DNA from 3 places in the Cronobacter sp. 153480017-3 genome. Region 3 is predicted to be linked to each of the others. Evidence: predicted binding sites of a transcription regulator. Region 3 holds the regulator's gene; each other region holds the start of a gene.

Region 1 (7,514 bases), on a different contig from region 3:
ATGGTGTGATTCAGGTTGGTCATGACTTCATAATAACGGGTCAATTCTTCACCGCCTGCTTTAGGGTTACGCCATTTCTCACGGTTCTGTTTGTCGAACGCTTTAAGCAGATCTTTCTGGTCACCTGCCGATTCGGCATGAATAAAGTCATTATAAATTTTGGTGGCTTCATTCAGGTTTTGCTGAAGTTCAGGCGAAGTAAACTGCGCGGTGATTTCAGGCGGCTGATAACGCGACTCTGTGATACGCATGTTTTCAGTGTATTCCACGGATGGCGAAAACTGATTGCTGTAATAATCCTTAAACTCTTCGAGACGGAAAAGTTTCGTTTTGTAGTTATCCGCAGACGTCGATGACATCGACTCCGGGAAAGGCTCTGTCGGGTTCAGCTCCCACTCTTTCGTAAAATTATCGATAAACAGCCCGCTGCCCATATCTTCGAACGGGCCGGTCACGGTCTGCCCGTCAATGGTCAGGGTGTGAACATCGCCGTTTTCACTGGACGGCGTTACGCCTTCCGCCAGATATTTTTGGATCACGTAGATGTAACGGGTACGGGTCGGGTTGATAAGACCGCTCACGCCCGAGCGAGGCATCGCGCTAAAGACGCTGAATTTCACCTTGTCGCCATTCTCAAGCGTCAGCGTATGCTGGCCCGCGTCCAGTTTAATCGTTTGTGATTGCTCTGCCGCAAGCGTGATTTTTTGATCGTCTACCGAAATCGCGAGCGGTTTCCCGGTCGGGTTATCAATCAGGAACTCTTTGCTGTCACCACCGCCAAAGCAGGCGGTTAATGCCAGACAGGTACCCAGAAGCAGGACTTTTTTTAACACGTGTTTCTCCTTAAACGTAAACCGGGAAGTCGGCAAACGAGACAGCCTGAAGGGTAACGGATGGCCGTGCAGGAGTGAAAAACTAATTGGCTATCAAATTTAGGGGGGCGCATATGAAAAAAGCCAGCTTACGCTGGCTTTTGTGTGGTTCACGGCGTCTTACTTCGTGATTTGCGCGTGCATCTCCTGAACGGAAATCACCTTCTCGGTGGCGTCAGCGTTCAGCGCCATCGCGGTGGCGAAGCCGCCGTTCAGCGTGGTGTCGTAATGCACTTTGTACTGCAGCGCGCTGCGGCGAATCAGTTTGGAATCTTCAATCGCCTGGCGGCCTGCGGTGGTGTTGATGATGTAGGTGTATTCGCCATTCTTAATGCGATCCTGAATGTGCGGACGACCTTCATGCACCTTGTTCACCAGACGCGGGTTGATGCCCGCCTCGCCCAGCACAATCGCGGTGCCGTGGGTGGCGTCCAGCTCGAAGCCGAATTTCAGCAGTTTGGCGGCGAGATCCACCACGCGCTCTTTATCGCCTTCACGCACCGAGAGCAGCGCGCGGCCCTGTTTCTTCATGGTGGAGTTGCTGCCGAGCTGCGCTTTGGCGAACGCTTCCGCGAAGGTGCGGCCCACGCCCATGACTTCGCCGGTGGAGCGCATTTCCGGCCCCAGCAGCGGGTCGACGCCCGGGAATTTGTTGAACGGCAGCACCACTTCTTTCACCGAGTAGTACGGCGGGATGATCTCTTTGGTCACACCCTGCTCGCTCAGCGTCTTGCCCGCCATGACGCGCGCCGCCACTTTCGCCAGCGGCACGCCGGTGGCTTTGGAGACGAACGGCACGGTACGCGCGGCGCGCGGGTTCACTTCAATCAGATAGACTTCGTTATCTTTCACGGCGAACTGCACGTTCATCAGGCCGCGCACCTGGAGTTCAAAGGCCAGTTTCTGCACCTGCTGACGCATCACGTCCTGGATCTCCTGGCTTAAGGTGTAAGCCGGCAGAGAGCACGCAGAGTCGCCGGAGTGTACGCCCGCCTGTTCGATATGCTCCATGATGCCGCCAATCAGTACTATTTCGCCGTCACAGATAGCATCGACATCCACTTCCACCGCGTCATCCAGGAAGCGATCCAGCAGCACCGGCGCGTCGTTGGAAACGCTGACCGCCGTCTGGAAGTAGCGACGCAGGTCGGCTTCGTCGTAGACGATTTCCATCGCGCGACCGCCCAGTACGTAAGACGGACGCACCACCAGCGGGTAACCAATCTCTTTCGCCTTCTCAACGGCCTGTTCGATGGCCGTCACGGTGGCGTTCGCCGGTTGCTTGAGCTTCAGGCGATCCACTGCCTGCTGGAAGCGCTCGCGGTCTTCCGCGCGGTCAATCGCGTCCGGGCTGGTGCCGATAACCGGCACGCCTGCCGCTTCCAGCGCGCGCGCCAGTTTCAGCGGGGTCTGACCGCCGTACTGCACGATAACGCCTTTCGGTTTCTCGATACGCACGATTTCCAGCACATCTTCCAGCGTTACCGGCTCGAAGTAGAGACGGTCTGAGGTGTCGTAGTCGGTGGAGACCGTTTCCGGGTTACAGTTAACCATAATGGTTTCGTAACCGTCTTCACGCAGCGCGAGCGCGGCGTGGACGCAGCAGTAGTCAAACTCAATGCCCTGGCCGATACGGTTCGGCCCGCCGCCCAGCACCATGATTTTTTCGCGATCCTGGTTCGGGTTGGCTTCGCACTCTTCTTCATAGGTGGAGTACATGTAGGCGGTATCGGTTGAGAACTCCGCCGCGCAGGTATCCACACGTTTGTAGACCGGGTGCAGGTTGTACTGCTCGCGAAGCTTGCGGATTTCCGATTCGCTGACGCCCGCGAGTTTCGCAAGACGCGCATCGGCGAAGCCTTTACGCTTGAGCATACGCAGGAAATCGGCGCTGAGACCGTTAATGCCCTGCTCGGCCACCTGTTCTTCGAGGCGCACCAGCTCTTCAATCTGCACCAGGAACCAGCGGTCGATATTGGTCAGGTTGAACACGCCGTCAACTGACAGACCAGCGCGGAACGCGTCGGCGATGTACCAGATACGCTCGGCACCCGCGTCTTTCAGCTCGCGTCGAATTTTCGTCAGCGCTTCCGGGTCATCAAGGCTCACTTTCGGGTCAAAACCGGTCGCGCCCACTTCGAGGCCGCGCAGCGCTTTCTGCATCGACTCCTGCTGGGTGCGGCCAATCGCCATCACTTCGCCCACCGATTTCATCTGCGTGGTCAGACGGTCATTGGCACCGGCGAATTTCTCGAAGTTAAAGCGCGGGATTTTGGTGACAACGTAGTCGATAGACGGCTCGAACGACGCCGGGGTACGGCCGCCGGTAATGTCGTTCATCAGCTCATCAAGGGTGTAACCCACCGCCAGTTTCGCCGCCACTTTGGCAATCGGGAAACCGGTCGCTTTAGAGGCCAGCGCCGAAGAGCGCGACACGCGCGGGTTCATTTCAATCACAATCAGACGGCCGTTTTTCGGGTTCACCGCAAACTGCACGTTGGAGCCGCCGGTTTCGACGCCGATTTCACGCAGTACCGCCATCGAGGCGTTACGCATGATTTGATACTCTTTATCGGTCAGCGTCTGGGCTGGCGCCACAGTGATGGAGTCGCCGGTGTGGATACCCATGGCGTCGAAGTTTTCAATCGAGCAGACGATGATGCAATTGTCGTTTTTATCACGCACCACTTCCATCTCGTACTCTTTCCAGCCGATCAGCGATTCATCAATCAGCAGCTCTTTGGTCGGCGAGAGATCCAGGCCGCGGGCGCAAATCTCTTCGAACTCTTCGCGGTTGTACGCGATGCCGCCGCCGGTGCCGCCCATCGTGAACGACGGGCGAATAATGCACGGATAACCCACATCCGCCGCCACCGCCAGAGCTTCTTCCATATTGTGGGCGATGCCGGAGCGCGCGGTGTCGAGGCCGATTTTCTTCATCGCGACGTCAAAACGGCGACGGTCTTCGGCTTTATCAATCGCATCGGCGGTCGCGCCAATCATGGTCACGCCGAACTCTTCCAGCACGCCCTGACGCTCCAGCTCCAGTGCGCAGTTGAGCGCCGTCTGGCCGCCCATGGTCGGCAGCACCGCGTCTGGACGCTCTTTTTCGATGATTTTACGCACCACTTCCCAGTGGATCGGCTCAATGTAGGTCGCATCGGCCATCTCCGGGTCGGTCATGATGGTCGCCGGGTTGGAGTTCACCAGAATGACGCGGTAGCCCTCTTCGCGCAGCGCCTTACACGCCTGGGCACCGGAGTAGTCGAATTCACACGCCTGGCCGATGACAATCGGGCCTGCGCCAAGAATCAGGATGCTTTTAATATCTGTACGTTTTGGCATTGTTCTCTTTCTCCCGATTATTTGGCGGTCTTACGGTACTGCTCAATTAATTCGATAAAGTGGTCAAACAGCGGCGCGGCATCGTGCGGGCCGGGGCTCGCTTCAGGGTGTCCCTGGAAGCTGAAGGCCGGTTTATCGGTGCGGTGAATCCCCTGGAGCGTATTATCGAACAGGGATTTATGGGTCACGCGCAGCGTAGACGGCATGGAGGCTTCATCCACCGCAAAACCGTGGTTCTGGGCGGTGATCATCACGCGGTTGTTGTCGATATCTTTCACCGGATGGTTGCCGCCGTGGTGGCCGAACTTCATCTTCACGGTTTTCGCGCCGCTCGCGAGAGCCAGCAGCTGATGGCCGAGGCAGATGCCGAAGACCGGTACGTCGGTTTCGAGGAATTTCTGGATGGCTTCGATGGCGTAGTCACACGGTGCCGGGTCGCCAGGGCCGTTGGAGAGGAACACGCCGTCCGGGTTCATTTTCAGGACGTCTTCGGCGGAGGTTTGCGCCGGAACGACCGTCAGGCGGCAGCCTCTGTCCACCAGCATGCGCAGGATGTTGCGCTTCACGCCGTAGTCATACGCCACCACGTGATACGGCAGCTCTTCTTCTTTTTTGGCTTCCGGCAGTTCGCCTGCGAGCGTCCAGCTGCCCTGCGTCCAGCTATAAGCTTCCGCCGTAGTCACTTCTTTCGCCAGATCCATGCCGTTCAGGCCAGGGAAGGCTTTCGCTTTTTCCAGCGCCAGCGCGGCATCGACATTATCCCCTGCGATGATGCAACCGTTCTGGGCACCCTTCTCACGCAGCAGACGCGTCAGCTTGCGGGTATCGATATCGGCAATCGCCACGATGTTATGGCGCTTCAGGTAAGAAGAGAGATCCTCGGTGTTGCGGTAGTTGCTCGCAATCAGCGGTAAATCACGGATTACAAGGCCCTGCGCGTGTACCTGGGAGGATTCAGCGTCAGCATCGTTAGTGCCGACATTACCAATATGAGGATAAGTGAGAGTGACAATCTGGCGGGAGTAGGAAGGATCAGTGAGGATTTCTTGATAACCGGTCATTGAAGTATTGAAAACGACTTCCCCTACTGCCGTACCTGTTGCCCCGATGGCCCGACCGTAGAATTGGGTTCCGTCTTCCAGAACCAACAGCGCTGACTTAATCAAAACGTCCTCCAGGGAATAAACAGTCAATTTATTTGCATATTAATTCAACCGGTATGGCTAAATCAACGCAAAAACGCCTGAACAGCGAATTTTTGGCAAACGGCGGCATTCTAGAGATAACTCAGGGGGAAGTCTACCTGAAAACGCACTTTTCATTGTTTTTTTGAAGGCTTTGAGGAAAACACAGGAAATGAAGGGCAAAAAACAAAGAAAACGAAGCGCAGAAAACGGTTGCCCGGCAAGAAAAGTAAAAACTAAGCATAACACAGCTTTTAAAATGGACCAAACGGTCAAAATTCACAATCCGTTAACGAAAAAACAGTTAAAAACACTCTGTTTTAAGCAGCTAAGATTAAATTAACAACTAACGTCGCAAAAATAAATAAAACAAAAAAGGGCAATAAATTATTGCCCTTCCAATCAGAAACTTATGATTGTAATAACTACATCACGATGGGTAATAATAATCACAAATCATTCAGATTAAGCACATCCCGCATATCAAAAAAACCCTTTTTCTGCGCTTTAAGCCACAGCGCCGCCCGGACGGCACCATTAGCAAATGTCATCCGGCTGGAGGCTTTATGGGTGATTTCGATGCGTTCGCCAATGTCGGCGAACATCGCGGTGTGCTCACCGACAATATCGCCCGCGCGTACGGTCGCAAAACCAATGGTGCCGGGCACGCGCTCGCCGGTGTAGCCTTCACGCGCATAGACCGCGCAGCTTTTCAGATCTTTATTCAGCGCGCCGGCAATGGCCTCGCCCATCGCGAGCGCCGTACCGGAAGGCGCATCCACTTTATGGCGGTGATGCGCTTCAATAATTTCGATATCGGTGTAGTCGCCCATCACCTGAGCGGCTTTTTCAAGCAACTTCAGCATCACGTTAACCCCAACGCTGAAGTTAGCGGCGAACACCACAGGGATCGCCGTGCCGGCTTCATGAATGGCCGCTTTACCGGCATCGTCAAATCCGGTAGTGCCGATCACCATGCCTTTATTATGCGCGCGGCAGAACGCCAGGTACGCCAGCGTGCCTTCCGGACGCGTAAAATCGATAAGCACATCGAAATCGTCTTTCACCGCCTCAAGACTGCTCTTGAGAGTGACGCCGGTTGCGCCTGCGCCCGCCAGTTCACCCGCATCAGCGCCGAGCAGCGTTGAGCCTTCACGCACCAGCGCGGCACCGAGCGCCACGCCATCCATCGCAAGTGCTGCCTGGATTAACTGCCGTCCCATACGGCCATTCGCCCCCGCGATCGCGACGCGGACCTGTGCTTCTTGCATAGTTATACTCTTTATATGTTAAAAAATTGCTTATAAAACGTTCTCAGGTTAACCAGCGCTTCGTCGTGCTGCCAGCCCAAAACATCGATAATTAGAATTTAATGATAAACAGGGAGGGATATCAGTAAAAGGCATAATGGGCAGGAAAAACAGCAGGCCACTGCCTATGTGTGAACGGAGGAAAAATAGTGACAGCCTTTTCAGGGTTACGTGTTAATCCCTGTCTCTCTGTTTGCGGTTTTCTCGCGCCAGGTTTCATATTAACGCGAGCTGGCTCCAGAATTTTTAACTTCCGCAGAGATAAACTCATTTATTATTTTACAAAAATACGTCTGCGCGATTAATATTGCTTTCCAAAAGAAGGGATGTTTTTTCCGATTACTAATTTCAAATTGATAACATACACAGGGTTTACACGGATCACTATAAATGTAAAACGGGATCATGTAATGAATAACCTCTCAAGGACAGAGCGCATTGTCTATGAATATATACTGTGCAATATTCACAGATTATCAGGAATCTCTGCAAAGATGATCGCCAGCCAGACGTTTACCACGACAACGTCGGTTAATCGGGTCTGTAAAAAAATGGGATATTCGGGATATACCGAATTACGATATAAATGCGGACTCCCGTTACAAACGAAACCGCACGTGTCTGACAAAATGTCAAACGGGCAGGAGAAAGATATTGCGGAACTCTGCCAGCAGTTACATCAAGCGCAGCATATCTATTTATATGCCAGGGGCGGAACACTGACCAGCCTGAGCTATTTATCTCGTTTCTTATCTATTGCTGGCATTCCTCATTTAATGTTAACGGATGTGCATCAACTGGCG
Region 2 (7,514 bases), on a different contig from region 3:
GGACTACTGGCGCTGGCGGCAGGGGTGCCGCGAACCGGTCGTTGAGAAAGGGCAATAATAACAGGGCGGGGAAACCCGCCTTTTCTTATTATGGAAAGTAATAATTACACGTTCAGGCCCGGTAACCGCCATTTATTTTCCTATTGTAAAGTTATCGGTACGTTTTATGGATTGAAATCTTTACTACCTGTGATATTGTTAAATCCTCCTCGCAGAGGAAAACTATCGCAACGAGCAAACTTACAGGATCGCCATCATGCAAAAAGACGCGCTGAATAACGTTCATATCGCCGATGAACAGGTATTAATCACTCCGGATCAACTCAAAGCCCAGTTTCCGCTGACCGTTGAACAGGAGGCGCAGATCGCGCGCTCTCGCCAGACCATGTCCGATATTATCGCTGGTCGCGATCCGCGCCTGCTGGTGGTGTGTGGACCTTGCTCGATCCACGATCCAGAAGCCGCGATGGAGTATGCTCGTCGATTTAAAGCCCTGTCTGAACAGGTCAGCGATAGTCTTTACCTTGTCATGCGCGTCTATTTTGAAAAGCCCCGTACCACGGTTGGCTGGAAGGGGCTGATTAACGATCCGCATATGGATGGCTCGTTTGATGTGGAGGCGGGGCTGAAGATCGCGCGCCGCCTGCTGGTGGATCTGGTGAGCCTTGGCCTGCCGCTCGCGACCGAAGCGCTTGATCCGAACAGCCCGCAATACTTAGGCGATCTCTTTAGCTGGTCCGCGATTGGCGCGCGTACCACGGAATCGCAGACGCACCGCGAAATGGCGTCCGGCCTCTCAATGCCGGTTGGCTTTAAAAACGGTACCGACGGCAGCCTTGCGACTGCGATTAACGCGATGCGCGCCGCCGCGATGCCGCACCGTTTTGTCGGCATCAACCAGGCAGGCCAGGTGTGCCTGCTGCAAACGCAGGGCAACCCGGATGGCCACGTGATCCTGCGCGGCGGCAAAGCGCCGAACTACAGCCCGGCGGATGTCGCGCAGTGCGAAAAAGAGATGGCGCAGGCGGGTCTGCGTCCGGCGCTGATGATTGACTGCAGCCACGGCAACTCGAACAAAGACTACCGCCGCCAGCCGGGCGTCGCGGAATCCGCGGTGGCGCAGATTAAAGACGGCAACCGTTCTATTATTGGTCTGATGATTGAAAGCCACCTTCACGAAGGCAATCAGTCTTCCGAACAGCCGCGCAGCGCCATGAAATACGGCGTATCGGTTACCGACGCCTGCATTAGCTGGGAAACCACCGAGGCGCTCCTGCGCGAGCTTCATCAGGATTTGCGAGGGGCGCTGGCGGCGCGCCTGGCGTAAGGGGTTTAACGATGGTGGCTGAACTGACCGCGCTGCGCGATCAAATTGATGAAGTGGATAAGGCGCTGCTGGGGCTGCTGGCGCGCCGTCTGGAGCTGGTGGCGGAAGTGGGTGAAGTAAAAAGCCGCTACGGGCTGCCGATTTATGTGCCGGAGCGCGAGGCCTCTATGCTGGCGTCGCGTCGTCATGAGGCCGAAACGCTCGGCGTGCCGCCGGATCTTATCGAAGATGTGTTGCGGCGCGTGATGCGGGAATCGTACTCCAGCGAGAACGATAAAGGCTTTAAAACGCTTAACCCGGCGCTGCGCCCGGTAGTGATTGTCGGCGGCGGCGGCCAGATGGGCCAGCTGTTTGAAAAAATGCTCACGCTTTCCGGCTACCAGGTGCGCATTCTGGAGCAGCAGGACTGGCCACAGGCGCAGACGCTGTGTGCTGATGCCGGAATGGTGATTGTCAGTGTGCCGGTGCACCTGACCGAAGCGATTATCCGCAAGCTGCCCGCGCTGCCGGAAGATTGCGTGCTGGTCGATTTAACCTCGGTGAAAAACGTACCGCTGCAGGCGATGCTGGAAGCGCATTCCGGCCCGGTACTGGGCCTGCACCCGATGTTCGGGCCGGACAGCGGCAGCCTTGCCAAACAGGTAGTGGTCTACTGCGACGGACGTATGCCGGAGGCGTACCAGTGGTTCCTTGAGCAAATTCAGGTCTGGGGCGCGCGGCTGCACCGCATCAGCGCGGTCGAGCACGATCAAAACATGGCGTTTATCCAGGCGCTGCGCCATTTTGCGACGTTTGCCTACGGTCTGCATCTGGCCGAAGAAAATGTACAGCTGGAGCAACTGCTGGCGCTCTCCTCGCCGATTTACCGGCTGGAACTGGCGATGGTGGGCCGCCTGTTTGCGCAGGACCCGCAGCTCTACGCCGACATTATTATGTCGTCGCCGGGCAATCTGGCGCTCATTAAGCGTTACTACCAGCGGTTTGGCGAGGCGATTGGCCTGCTGGAGCAGGGCGATAAGCGTGCGTTTATCGACAGCTTCCGGAAAGTGGAGCACTGGTTCGGCGATTATGCGAAACGATTCCAGCAGGAGAGCCGCGCGCTGTTGCGCCAGGCAAACGACAGCCGCCAGTAACGCAAAATCCGCTTATACTCAAAAGCCAGCAGGCCAGTTCCGCTGGCTTTTTTTATGGCGAAAAAGGATGAACGAAATGGCGCAACCGCAGCTGTTGTTTGATTACACCGGCCACCTGCCGGAATGCCCGACCTGGGACGCGCAGGAGCAGGCGCTCTACTGGGCCGATATCCTGGAGCAGGAGATCCATCGCTACCAGCCGCAAAGCGGCGAACACCGCGTCTGGCAATTCCCGGAAGAGGTGGGATGCTTCGCGCTGCGTGAGAAGGGCGGCTTTATCGTCGCGCTGCGCAGCGGCATCTGGCTTGCTGACGAGCGGGGCATTCTGGGGCAGAAGATTTGCGATAACCCCAATAACCCGGCGCTGGCGCGCTTTAACGACGGCGGCACCGACCACGACGGACGCTTTTACGCGGGCACTTTCTGGGCTCCCGGTGACTACAAAGGCGCGCTGCTGGTGCGTGTAGACAATGATCTCAGCGCGCATGTTATCCAGAGTGATATTCACGGCGCGAATGGCCTTGCCTTCAGCCCTGACAGACGCTGGATGTATACCTCTGATACGCCGAAAGGCGTGATTTACCGCACGCCGCTTGATGAGCTCGGCGAGCCGGGCAAACGCGAGATTTTTAAAACCTTTGGCGAAGGCGAAGGCATTCCTGATGGCGCGGCGCTGGATGTGGAAGGCTGCTACTGGACGGCGATGTATGACGGTCACCGCATCGCGCGGTTTTCGCCAGACGGCGAGCAGCTTGAGGAGTATCGCCTGCCGGTGCGCTGCCCGACGATGGTCTGTTTTGGCGGCCCGGAGATGAAAACGCTCTATATCACCACCACGCGGGAAAATATGGATCTGGAGGAGCTGGAGAAGTTTCCGCTCTCGGGCGCGCTCTTTACGCTTGAGGTCAGCGTCGCAGGCCTGCCGAAGCCGCGATTTAAAGGATAAAAAAACGGCCGGATCTCCGGCCGTGTCTGGTTATGCCGGGTCGACCGGCACCACGTTTTCGCTCGGGTAACAGCCCAGTACTTTCATCGACCGGGTGATCTCCACAAGCTCTTTCAGCGCCTGCTGCATCGCAGCATCGTGGAGATTCGCCTGAACATCCAGATAGAACATCTCTTCCCACGGGTTGCCGTTAATCGGGCGCGATTCAAGCTTCGTCATAATCAGATTGTGATTACGCAGCACCAGTAACGCCTCTACCAGCGCGCCAGCCTGCTGGCCGGTGGCGATTAACAGCGTGGTTTTCGCCGGCACCTGATCGGATACGTTGATAGCCTTACGGGCCAGCACCACAAAGCGGGTGATGTTCTGCGTCTGGTTGGCGAGATTGCGCTCCAGCACCTGTAAACCGTAGAGCGCGCCGCCTGCTTCGCTGCCGAGCGCGGCGACATACGGAGAGCTGGCGTGCGCCACTTTCTCCATCGCGGCGGCGGTGCTTTCGCAATATTCGATTTTCCAGTTCGGGTAGCGCTTGAGGAACTGGCTGCACTGCTGGAACGGCTGCGGATGGCTGTAGACGGTTTCGATTTTCTCAAGCGTGGTGGAGGTGGAGACCAGCACGCAGTGATCGATAGGCAGCGTCAGCTCGCCGACAATCGACAGGCTGGTGTGTTGCAGCAGATCGTAGACATCGTTAATCGCGCCGGAGCTGGTGTTCTCAATCGGCACGACGGCGTAATCGGCCTGGCCGGTCTCCACCTGATTAAAGATATCGTGAAATTTTGCGCAGCCGCTTTCGATGAAGTGATCGAAATGGCGAGCCGCGTACTGGCGGGCGGCCAGGTGCGAGTAAGAGCCTTTCGGGCCGAGAAACGCGATGCGGGCGGAGTGCGGGTTGGTCTGGTTAAGATGCTGCTGGAGTAGCGCCTGCTGGGTAAGAACGGAGTCTTCGATGATCAGCTGAAAAAGCCGGGTGATGTAGTGCGCGTCGAGATGGTGAGTTTTGCCAAGGCTAATTAACCGCTCCAGTAAATCTCGCTCGCGATCGATATCCCTGACCGGACGATGGGTGGCGAGTTTCGCTTTGCCTACCTCAACCGCCAGCGCCCGGCGTTGCGCCAGCAGGGCGAGTAATTGTTCATCCAGCGCGCTGATTTTATCGCGCAGGGCCAGCAACGGGTTTTCCGCAGTCATAACGCCACCTTGTGTATAGCCATAAAAAAGGCCCCCCGGAGTGGGAGGCCTGTTAGTTCGTCTTCGCTTGCTTTCTGTACGACGACACGCCTCCCGTTCAGGGGAAGGTAAAAAAGAAAGCGAAGAAAAACGCGTGTTGCTTCATGAGAGATTCCTTAATAAGCATACCGGTAAAGTACCCGCACCCTTTTTGTTCTGTCAATAAAAAACGCGCCCGAAGGCGCGTGATAAAAGATGACGATGATGTTTTTACTCTTCTTCTTCGACTTCGGCGAAGTTGGCGTCTTTAACGGAGCCTGTGGTGCGGCGGGCCTCGCCTTTGTGTTGCACCTTGTTCAGTTGCCTTTCCAGCTTGTTAATGAGTTCGTTAATGGCCGTGTACATATCTTCATGTTTGGCGCTGGCGACCAGATGGCCGTTAGGTGTATTGATGGTGGCGTCCGCGACGAACCCCTGGGGTTCTTTAGATAAAATGATATGCGGATTAATCAGATGAGTTTGCCATTTTTCAAGTTTGGCGAGACGGTCGGCGACGTGCTGGCGGATAGCGGGGGTGATTTCCATCTGTTTGCTGGTAATGTTCATTGTCATAAATGTTACCTCTTGTCTTTCCCGTCTTGGTAACTTCAGCATAACCGCCCCAGCGTCAATTTGCGTGATTCAGATCACTTTATTTTGTCACTTTTTGTCAATAAAACGTTTTTGTGAGTCAGGACAGGAAGAGGGCGGATTTCGCTTGTCGGCCTCGTTAAAAGCGGTCATAGTTGATGAGTTAACTCCACCGCCTTCTCTGTTTAAACCTCCATCAAATCCGTTTTTATGCCTCTTTTTTGGTCCGTATACCTTTTTTGAGAGTTCCTCGAAAGGCGCAGCTTCGGCAATAATGCGTCACTCATACCTGCCTAAATGCACGGCTCTTTACGTAAAAAGGATTGTTATGAAAGCCACCTTTCGGCTGACGGCGCTTCGTCGTCTCGCGCTCTGTGTGACGCTCGCCTGTGGCGCTGCGCCTGCCATCGGCGCGTCATTTGATTGTGATAAAGCGGGCACGCCTGTTGAACACGCCATCTGCCAGCAAACATCGCTCGGCGAACTCGACAGCAAAATCAGCGACAGCTACCTGCGCGCCACAAGCAGCATGACCGCACAGGACGCCGCGGCGTTACGCACGGAGCAGCGCGCGTGGCTTAAAACGCGCAACGCCTGTACAGGTAATGCGAGTGAACTTAACGCGTGTCTTATGGCGACCATGAAACCCCGCGCTGAACAGCTTGAGCGTATCGCGCGCCGCGCCACCCACGATTTCGATGCCGCGGTCAGTCTTATCCCTGCTTCACCGGCGACCGCCGCGGATAAGCTGCGCCAGTATCAGACGCCGCTCGCCTCCGCGTGGCTGGTTTATCTTAATCATTTCGTGCCCGCCAGCGGCGTGACGGCGCAGGAGGCCAGTACGCGTCATCAGATGGCGCTGGACGGGCTTAAGGATGATGATTTCGCCTGGTCGGTGATGAAAGATATCGACAGCGACCCGAAAGAGGGCAAAGACCGGGCGGTGCTGACGCTGCTGCGTATGAATATCGAAAGGCTGGATTACGAAAACGATAGCGATCGCCCGTACGTCCACTGCTTTATTTTCCCGGCGCAAGGGCAGGCCGCTTATGAAGCGTTTGGGGCGCTGTATGGTTCATCACGCGATGGCGCAGCGCCAGTTTGTGCCCCTCAGGCTGCAATTTTCAGTACGCCCGCCTGGAAAGCGCTCGACGATGCGTTTTCCGATGCGCTGAGCAAAGCGAGTGAAGGCGCCGGGACGATTCAGCATGCCAGCTATGCGGACTGGCGTATTTTTGAGCTGCACGTGACCGTTAAGCCGGAGGATTACCTCAACCCTTCCGAACCGGCTCAAAAACCGCGGGATTCGGAAAAAGAGATCCGCGAGTGGAAAGACGAAGCGGCCTGGCCAAAAGCGCAGCGTGAAAAAGTGCTGGCGGCGCTTGAGCCTGCGCGTCAGGCAACGGCACAGTGGTTGCAAAAGGATCGCGGCTTTACGCCCGAAAACGCCCGTAAAGCGGCAGAGAACATCGTGCGCGAGTGGGTGGATGACCGCGTTACCTTTATTGACGGATCGACGTGGACCGGTGAGTAACGCCATAAAAAAAGCCAGCCCGCCGGGCTGGCTTTTTACGCTGATGTAAGGATCAGGAGCCGGTGTTATTCGCGGCGATAATTTTCGCCACTTTATCCGCCTGCGCGTTGAGCTGCAGCTCGCGATAGGCGTTTTCCATCAGGCCCAGCCCTTCATGGGTCGCCTTGGTATCCGGATAATCACGCAGCATACCTTCCACACGGTTCACAACGGCCACCCACGCGCCGCGTTTGGTGTAGTATTGCGCAACGGAAAGCTCATATTTTGACAGACGGTCTTTCAGATAGACCAGACGTTTGGTGGCGTCGGTGGCGTACTGGCTCTGCGGGTAACCACGAACCAGCTTCGAGAAGTCGCGGAACGCGTCGCGCGCATGTTGCGGATCGCGGTCGCTGCGATCGACGCCGAAGAAGCCCTGCAGCGCACTGTCATCAAGCGCCATATTGGTCAGGCCGCGCATGTAGATAACGTAGTCGATATTCGGGTGGGTCGGGTTAAGGCGAATAAAGCGGTCAATAGCGGCCTGGGCCAGCGGCAGATCGGCGTTTTTATAATAGGCGTAGATCAGATCCAGCTGTACCTGCTGAGAATATGGGCCAAACGGATAACGGTTATCTAACGCTTCCAGTTGCGTTATTGCCGCTTTCCAGTTACCGTCCTGCAGCTTTTGCTGCGCAGTCGCGTAGATCTCTGAAGGCGGATTATCGGGCACCTCTTCCTTAGAACCGGAGCAGCCCGCCAAAGCCAGGCTCAACGTGGCGGCTGCCACCAGAT
Region 3 (7,514 bases):
CCGTTTGACAGCACCCAGGCGCATTCGGCACTTTACGACACCGAGCAAACCGCCCTGCTGTTTTGCGAAATCGTTAACCGCTGGAAGCGTCTGGGCGGCTGGCCGGTGCCGCCGCTCGCCGCAGAAGACACGACGCCGCAGGACGGCGAATAAGCTAACGCAGCGCAAAAAAAAGCGGCCTCTCAGGGCCGCTTTTTTGTCTGCGCGATAACGCGCGACGGGATTACTCTGCGTCCGGCGTTGCCGAATTATATTTCGCCGCCGTCTCTTTGATAAGCGTCTGCAGTTCGCCGCGCTGATACATTTCGATAACGATATCGCAGCCACCAACCAGTTCGCCATCCACCCACAGCTGCGGGAAGGTCGGCCAGTTAGCGTATTTCGGCAGTTCTGCACGGATATCCGGGTTTTGCAGGATATCGACATACGCAAAACGCTCGCCGCAGGCAGAGAGCGCCTGTACGGCCTGTGCGGAGAAGCCGCAGCTCGGCAGTTTCGGGGAGCCTTTCATGTACAGCAGAATCGGGTTTTCAGCGATCTGGCGTTGAATTTTTTCAAGCGTAGTGCTCATTGTCTTACTTCCTCAAGCGTCATTACGGCGTTAGCTTTACATTGTAGCGGCTCCGGAGCGTCCCGAAAATGCATAATCTTGCGCTTAAGCCCGGTGCCGTGCCGTGGTGAAAGAGAAGCAAATAATAACACTTTTCTGTAAGCTGCCGATATTCTCCTCTGAGAAGGCGCGCTAAAATGCGCGTCGGCGCAGCGGCAACTGGCGAAAAAGAGTGCGCCGGTTAACGAAACTGCGTTCAGAAGACGATTTGCTGCTTAACTTTGGTCATTTTTTTAGATTAGAATCAGCAAGCTCTTAAAATTCATCCGTTGGCATGATTGCCGGCTTTATGCAGGGGAATGCTCAGTGGCGCGCAAAACAAAAATTGCTCTCACGCTCTGTGCTTTATTAATGACTTCATCACTGGCTTTTGCACCGTTCGCGCAGGCGTCGGAGCAGACGCGCGCCTCGAAGGTGCAAAAAGCGCACGCCAGTACGGTGAAAAAGAAAACCAGCACAAAAACCGCCAAGAAAAGTAACAACGCAACGAAAACCAAAACGGCGAAAACCGCCAGCGAGAAGCGAAACAGCACCGCAAAACGCACCAGCAAAACCACCTCTTCCGTCAGTAAAACCGCTTCCCGCAGCCCTTCCACCACTTCTGGCAAACAGGCCAGCAACCGCCTGAGCGCGCAGACCTGTGCCAAAACACGAAAAAATCGCAAAACCAAATGCGTGAATGGGCCGCTCACGATTGCCGACGCACACAAAGCGCGCGTGAAGAAAGCCCAGACCACCGCCATGAACAAGCTGATGAACCAGATAGGCAAGCCGTACCACTGGGGCGGCACGTCGCCGCGTACCGGTTTCGACTGCAGCGGCCTCGTCTGGTATGCCTATAAAGATCTGGTGAAATTCCGCATTCCGCGCACCGCCAATGAAATGTATCACCTGCGCGACGCCGCGCCGGTTAACCGTGGCGAGCTGGAAAGCGGCGACCTGGTATTCTTCCGCACTCAGGGCCGTGGCACCGCCGATCACGTCGGCGTCTATGTCGGTAACGGCAAATTTATTCAGTCACCGCGCAGCGGCCAGGAAATCCAGATAACGTCGCTGAGCGAAGATTACTGGCAGCGTCACTATGTCGGCGCGCGCCGGGTGATGACGCCGCGCACTATTCGTTAATCGATTTATCCTCACAAAAAAACGGAGAAGGTCACCCTTCTCCGTTTTCTTTTATATGGCAGCATGCATTATTCAGCGCTGCACGCCATTTGCGCCTCGCTACGGCTGGAGATCAGCACCAGCAGCAGGCCGAGTGCGGCAATCAGCGCGCCCATCACTGGCACTACGCTATAACCGAAGCCCGCATGGATAACGGCCCCGCCCGCCGCCGCGCCAAGTGCGTTACCGAGATTAAACGCCCCGATATTCACAGATGAGGACAGGCCCGGCGCTTCGCTGGCGACACGCATCACGCGCATCTGCAGCGGCGGCACTACCGCGAAAGTCGCAGCCCCCCATACCACCATGCTCACCGCCGCGCCGATTTCCGTTTTCGCAAGCCACGGAATAGCCGCCATAATGACGATAAGCAGCATCAGGAAGCCTTTCAGCGTGCCGCTCACCGAGCGGTCCGCCAGGCGGCCACCCAGATAGTTGCCGATGGAAAACCCGACGCCAATCAGCACCAGCATGGCGGTGACGAACGCCGCGCTGGCATCAGTGATGTGGTGCAGAACCGGCGCGATATAGGTATAGAGCGTAAACATCGCGCCCGCGCCGAGCACGGTTGTCAACAGCGCGCTCACCACCTGCGGGCGCATCAACACGGCCAGTTCGCTTTTCACATCAGGGCGCTCGCCGCTGCCGCCTTTTGGCAGGGAAAACCAGAGGCTCGCCATCGCCACCACGCCAAGACCGGCCGTCGCCAGAAACGACATTCGCCAGCCGATGGTTTCACCAAGCCAGGTGGCCGCCGGCACGCCGCCGATATTGGCAATGGTCAGGCCCATAAACATCGTCGCGACGGCGCTCGCCTGTTTATGCTTCGGCACGACGCTTGCCGCAACCACCGAGCCGAGGCCGAAGAACGCCCCATGGTTAAGGCTGGTGAGAATACGCGAGGCCATCAGCGTCATATAATCCGGTGCCAGTGCTGACAGCACGTTACCGAGCGTAAAAATCGCCATCAGAAAAATCAGCGCGCTACGCCGTGCGCGGTGCGACAGTAAAAGCGTCATCAGCGGTGCGCCTACCATCACGCCGACCGCGTAGGCGCTAATCAGCATACCGGCGGCCGGAATGGAGACGTTGACGCCGTTCGCTATGACCGGCAACAACCCCATCGGGGAAAACTCGGTCGTGCCAATGCCAAAAGCACCGATAGCCAGTGCCAGTAACGGAAAATTGACTTTCATTCATTGCTCCAGAAATTGTACAACAGCGCCGGGAACGCCCGACGTTACAGCAGGATGCAGAAAAGGATGACACTCTCAATCAGAAAAGATAAGTGACAAAAACAGCAAAATATTATTGCGCAGCTGTTAAGAACACGCGCTAATTGTTATTAGCGAATCTAAAGGGAATAACGGGAAAAAGAAAGAAAACAGCGGGGAATCGGCGCTTAAACGCAAGAAAAGTTTAAGAAAGCGGGAGAACAGGTGCGCTCCCGCCTGTCGCTTAATGCAGAATGGCGGTAAATGCGCCCGCCACAATCAGGCCCAGTACAACCAGCGTCGTGACCAGCGAAAATTTCAGATCGGTACTCATGGTATTCTCCTTAAAGACCCCATAAAAAACAGGTAGTGCGCATTTTTGCATAAACGGGCCGAAAAATCCTGCGACATTTAACCAGATATGCGTTTTCCCTCTTCCCCTTTCGATAAAGATAAGCCAAAATTCGTCGCTACTTTATTCGGTACCGGCCATCGACCCCTCCTCACGAAAAATGTCGCGTTTCCCGGCATGCCGCACTCCCCTCGCGGCAGTCAGGGGTGTGTACAGGCAAACGATTAACCCGTGATTTTGCAGGGCTCAGCCAGGGGTCTGGAGTGATTATTAATGGCAACAATTAAAGACGTCGCGAAGCGAGCCAACGTTTCCACAACAACAGTCTCACATGTGATTAACAAAACCCGTTTTGTGGCGGAAGAGACGCGCAATGCGGTTTGGGCGGCTATCAAAGAATTACACTATTCGCCAAGCGCCGTGGCGCGCAGCCTGAAGGTGAATCACACCAAATCTATCGGGCTGCTGGCGACCAGTAGCGAAGCGCCCTATTTCGCGGAAATTATCGAAGCCGTTGAAAACAGCTGCTTCGCCAAAGGCTATACGCTGATTTTGGGCAACGCGCATAACAATCTGGAAAAGCAGCGCGCGTATCTGTCTATGATGGCGCAAAAGCGCGTCGACGGCCTGCTGGTGATGTGCTCGGAATACCCGCAGCCGCTGCTTTCCACGCTTGAAGAGTACCGTCATATCCCGATGGTGGTGATGGACTGGGGTGAAGCGAAAGCCGATTTTACCGACTCGGTAATCGATAACGCGTTCCAGGGCGGTTACCTCGCCGGGCGTTATCTTATCGAGCGCGGCCATCGTGATATTGGCGTGATTCCGGGGCAGCTTGAGCGTAACACCGGCGTCGGGCGTTTCTCAGGCTTTATGAAAGCGCTGGAAGAAGCGGCCATTAAAGTGCCGGAAAACTGGATTGTGCAGGGCGATTTCGAGCCGGAATCCGGTTACCGCGCCATGCAGCAGATCCTCTCGCAGCCGCAGCGCCCGACTGCCGTGTTCTGCGGCGGCGATATCATGGCGATGGGCGCTATCTGCGCCGCCGATGAAATGGGCCTGCGCGTGCCGCAGGATATTTCAATCATCGGCTACGACAACGTACGCAACGCGCGTTTCTTTAGCCCGGCGCTGACGACTATCCATCAGCCAAAAGAGACGCTCGGCCAGACTGCGTTCAATATGCTGCTCGACCGCATCGTGAATAAGCGCGAAGAGTCGCAGACCATCGAGGTGCATCCGCGCCTGATCGAACGCCGCTCGGTGGCGGACGGCCCGTTCCGCGACTATCGCCGTTAATCCTTCCGGGAGCCGTATTATTGCGGCTCCCGCAGCCACTCCGTGTTCAGCGTTTCACTGTCCCCCAGATAATCGAGCAGCCAGCGCAGCGCGGGCGAGGCGTCGCTTTGCCGCCACGTCAGACAGCAGGCGGCGTCCGGGAACGGGTTTTCCAGCGTCAACGCGCGCCACTCCCCGCTATCGAGCCATGGCTTCGCGAAATGCGTCGGCACCATGCCGATACAGAGCCCCTCGCTGAGCGCATCGGCGGCGCAGTGCCAGTCCGGCACCACCACGCGCCGCTGGTTATCCAGAAGCCAGGTAATGCGCTTGGGCAGCGATCGCGATGTATCTTCCAGCACCAGCGAGGGGTAATCGCGCAGCCTGTCGTCGCTGAGCGCGCCCGCGAGCTGTGCCAGCGGATGATGGTGCGCCACGACGCAACGCCAGCTCAGCATGCCCATATCACGAAACGCGAAGCGCCCGCCGACCGGGATCGCCTGTGTGGCGCCGATGGCAAGTTCCACGCGCCCGTCCGCCAGCGCGTCCCAGACGCCGTTAAAGACTTCCTGTGAAACCTGCAACTCGACATCGGAAAAGTGCCGGTAGAAATCAAGCACCAGCCGCCGGACGCGTTCCGGGCGCACGATATTATCCACCGCGATGGAAAGTTGCCCGCGCCAGCCGTTGGCGATCTGCTGGCACTGCTGACGGGTGATCATCATTTTTTTGATGACAGAACGCCCTTCGCGCAGAAACCAGGCTCCTGCAGGCGTCAGAACCACATCGCGATGGCGGCGCTCGAAGAGCGATACCGCAAGCCACTCCTCAAGCTGACGTACCGTATAGCTGACGGCAGAAGGCACGCGGTGCAGTTCTGCGGCGGCTGCGGTAAAGCTGCCGGTGCGCGCCACGGCGTCCACCACTTCCAGGGAATATTCAGACCACATTATCTGCCTGCAAATTTTTTGAATGGAATGGGCAAATATTAGCGTTTCACAAGCGGAATTGCACTCCGTACACTCCTGGCTCTTTCGCGTAATAAGAAGTGAGTTAATGTGATGCGACCTGATAAAGGATTTCTTTGCTGGCTGGCCGGGCTGAGCGTGCTCGGTTTTCTGGCGACCGACATGTACCTGCCCGCGTTCGCCGTTATTGAAGCGGATCTGCACACAGCCCCTTCGGCTATCAGCGCCTCGCTGAGCCTTTTCCTGGCCGGTTTCGCGCTGGCGCAGCTCGTCTGGGGCCCGCTTTCTGACCGTTTTGGCCGTCGTCCGGTTTTGCTGGCGGGGCTTGGGATTTTCGCGCTTGGCTGCCTTGGCACCGTCTGGGTAGAGAGCGCGGGCGCGCTGCTGGCCCTGCGCTTTATTCAGGCCGTGGGCGTTTGTTCCGCTGCGGTAAGCTGGCAGGCGCTGGTAACCGACCGCTACCCGGCGCAGCAGGCGCGTCGTATCTTCGCGACTATTATGCCGCTGGTGGGGCTTTCTCCGGCCCTGGCACCGCTGCTCGGCAGCTGGATCCTGAATCACTTTTCCTGGCAGGCGATTTTTTTGGTGCTGTTTGCCATTACGGTGGCGCTGATGATTCCGGCCCTGCGTCTGCCCTCCGGCGCGCCTCAGGGCAATAAAGGCGGCGAGCCGCTGAGCTTTATGATGCTGCTGCGCTCGCGCGTCTACAGCGGCAATGTGCTGATTTATGCTGCCTGCTCCGCCAGTTTCTTCGCCTGGCTCACCGGTTCGCCGTTTATTCTGCATGAGATGGGTTACAGCCCGGCGGTAATAGGACTGAGCTACGTGCCGCAAACTATAGCGTTTCTGATTGGCGGCTATGGCTGTCGCAGTGCGCTGCAAAAATGGAATGGCGAAACGCTGCTGCCGTGGCTGCTGGCAGGCTTCGCGCTGAGCGTGCTCGCCACCTGGCTCGTGGGGTTAAGCGACGCCGTTACGCTCACCACACTGCTTATTCCCTTCTGCCTGATGGCGATGGCGAACGGGGCGATTTACCCTATCGTGGTCGCCGCTGCGCTGCTGCCGTTCCCGCAGGCCACCGGACGCGCCGCCGCGCTGCAAAACACGCTCCAGCTTGGACTCTGTTTTGTGGCAAGCCTGGTGGTGTCGTGGCTGGTCGCGACCGCGCTGCTGTCAACCACCAGCGTTATGCTGGCGACAGTGGTGCTGGCGGGCCTCGGCTTTCGGTTGCGTGGTCGTCAACGGTTTACGCAATCATCAGCCGCGTGAAAATATGAAATTTTTGTGATTAGCTTGCTAACGGTCAACAGTTGAATCATCGTAAAGCGAGGCCTATACTGGTTCGCGGCTCTACGATAATTAGCATAAATATTATGTAGTAACGGGAGCTGCTGGCTCCCGTTTTTATTTGGAATGACATTTCTGGCAAGGGTCATCTCCCTTCCTCTGTTCTACGTCGGATATCAGGCTCGCGGACCTTTCCGTGATATTTCTCACATACCGAAAATTGCGACTACGCTGTTTGAAGGTTCTGATCACATCAGTGATGGAGAAGCTATGAGTTCATCGTGTATAGAAGAAGTCAGCATACCGGACAACCACTGGTATCGCATCGCAACTGAACTGCTCAGCCGGGCCGGGATCGCCGTTAACGGCGCTGCTCCTTCCGACATTCAGGTGAAAAATCCTGACTTTTTTAAACGGGTGTTACAGGAAGGTTCCCTCGGTCTTGGCGAAAGCTATATGGATGGCTGGTGGGAGTGCGAGCGGCTCGATCTCTTTTTCACTAAAGTGCTGCGCGCGGGGCTGGAAGAGCAACTGCCACGTCACCTGAAAGATACGCTGCGTATTCTTGGTGCCCGTTTGTTCAATCTGCAAACCAAAAAACGCGCCTGGATTGTCGGCAAAGAGCATTACGATCTCGGCAA

What was found. The regulator PurR, encoded in region 3, represses purine synthesis genes. The targets are predictions, from matches to a motif close to CANGCAAACGTTTGCNTG.
Region 1: the regulator PurR is predicted to act here: its motif matches at 5,604-5,621, upstream of carA (glutamine-hydrolyzing carbamoyl-phosphate synthase small subunit).
Region 2: the regulator PurR is predicted to act here: its motif matches at 5,287-5,304, upstream of raiA (ribosome-associated translation inhibitor RaiA).

The regions. Positions count from the first base shown of each region.
Region 1 is NZ_JBSEYN010000005.1:152,211-159,724, reverse strand. It holds gene ACUW6V_RS13200 (hypothetical protein) at 1-833, opposite strand, end outside; gene carB (carbamoyl-phosphate synthase large subunit) at 993-4,217, opposite strand; gene carA (glutamine-hydrolyzing carbamoyl-phosphate synthase small subunit) at 4,235-5,383, opposite strand; gene dapB (4-hydroxy-tetrahydrodipicolinate reductase) at 5,851-6,672, opposite strand; gene ACUW6V_RS13180 (MurR/RpiR family transcriptional regulator) at 7,122-7,514, shown strand, end outside.
Region 2 is NZ_JBSEYN010000003.1:4,786-12,299, reverse strand. It holds gene ACUW6V_RS07950 (PepSY-associated TM helix domain-containing protein) at 1-58, shown strand, start outside; gene aroF (3-deoxy-7-phosphoheptulonate synthase AroF) at 257-1,327, shown strand; gene tyrA (bifunctional chorismate mutase/prephenate dehydrogenase) at 1,339-2,460, shown strand; gene ACUW6V_RS07935 (SMP-30/gluconolactonase/LRE family protein) at 2,537-3,406, shown strand; gene pheA (bifunctional chorismate mutase/prephenate dehydratase) at 3,437-4,597, opposite strand; Phe leader region at 4,619-4,743, opposite strand; gene pheL (pheA operon leader peptide PheL) at 4,695-4,742, opposite strand; gene raiA (ribosome-associated translation inhibitor RaiA) at 4,847-5,188, opposite strand; gene ACUW6V_RS07915 (lysozyme inhibitor LprI family protein) at 5,535-6,740, shown strand; gene bamD (outer membrane protein assembly factor BamD) at 6,793-7,514, opposite strand, start outside.
Region 3 is NZ_JBSEYN010000014.1:32,666-40,179, reverse strand. It holds gene rnt (ribonuclease T) at 1-153, shown strand, start outside; gene grxD (monothiol glutaredoxin 4) at 224-571, opposite strand; gene ACUW6V_RS20200 (C40 family peptidase) at 917-1,735, shown strand; gene ACUW6V_RS20195 (MFS transporter) at 1,804-2,970, opposite strand; gene cydH (cytochrome bd-I oxidase subunit CydH) at 3,233-3,322, opposite strand; gene purR (HTH-type transcriptional repressor PurR) at 3,614-4,639, shown strand; gene punR (DNA-binding transcriptional activator PunR) at 4,657-5,568, opposite strand; gene punC (purine nucleoside transporter PunC) at 5,680-6,855, shown strand; gene cfa (cyclopropane fatty acyl phospholipid synthase) at 7,144-7,514, shown strand, end outside.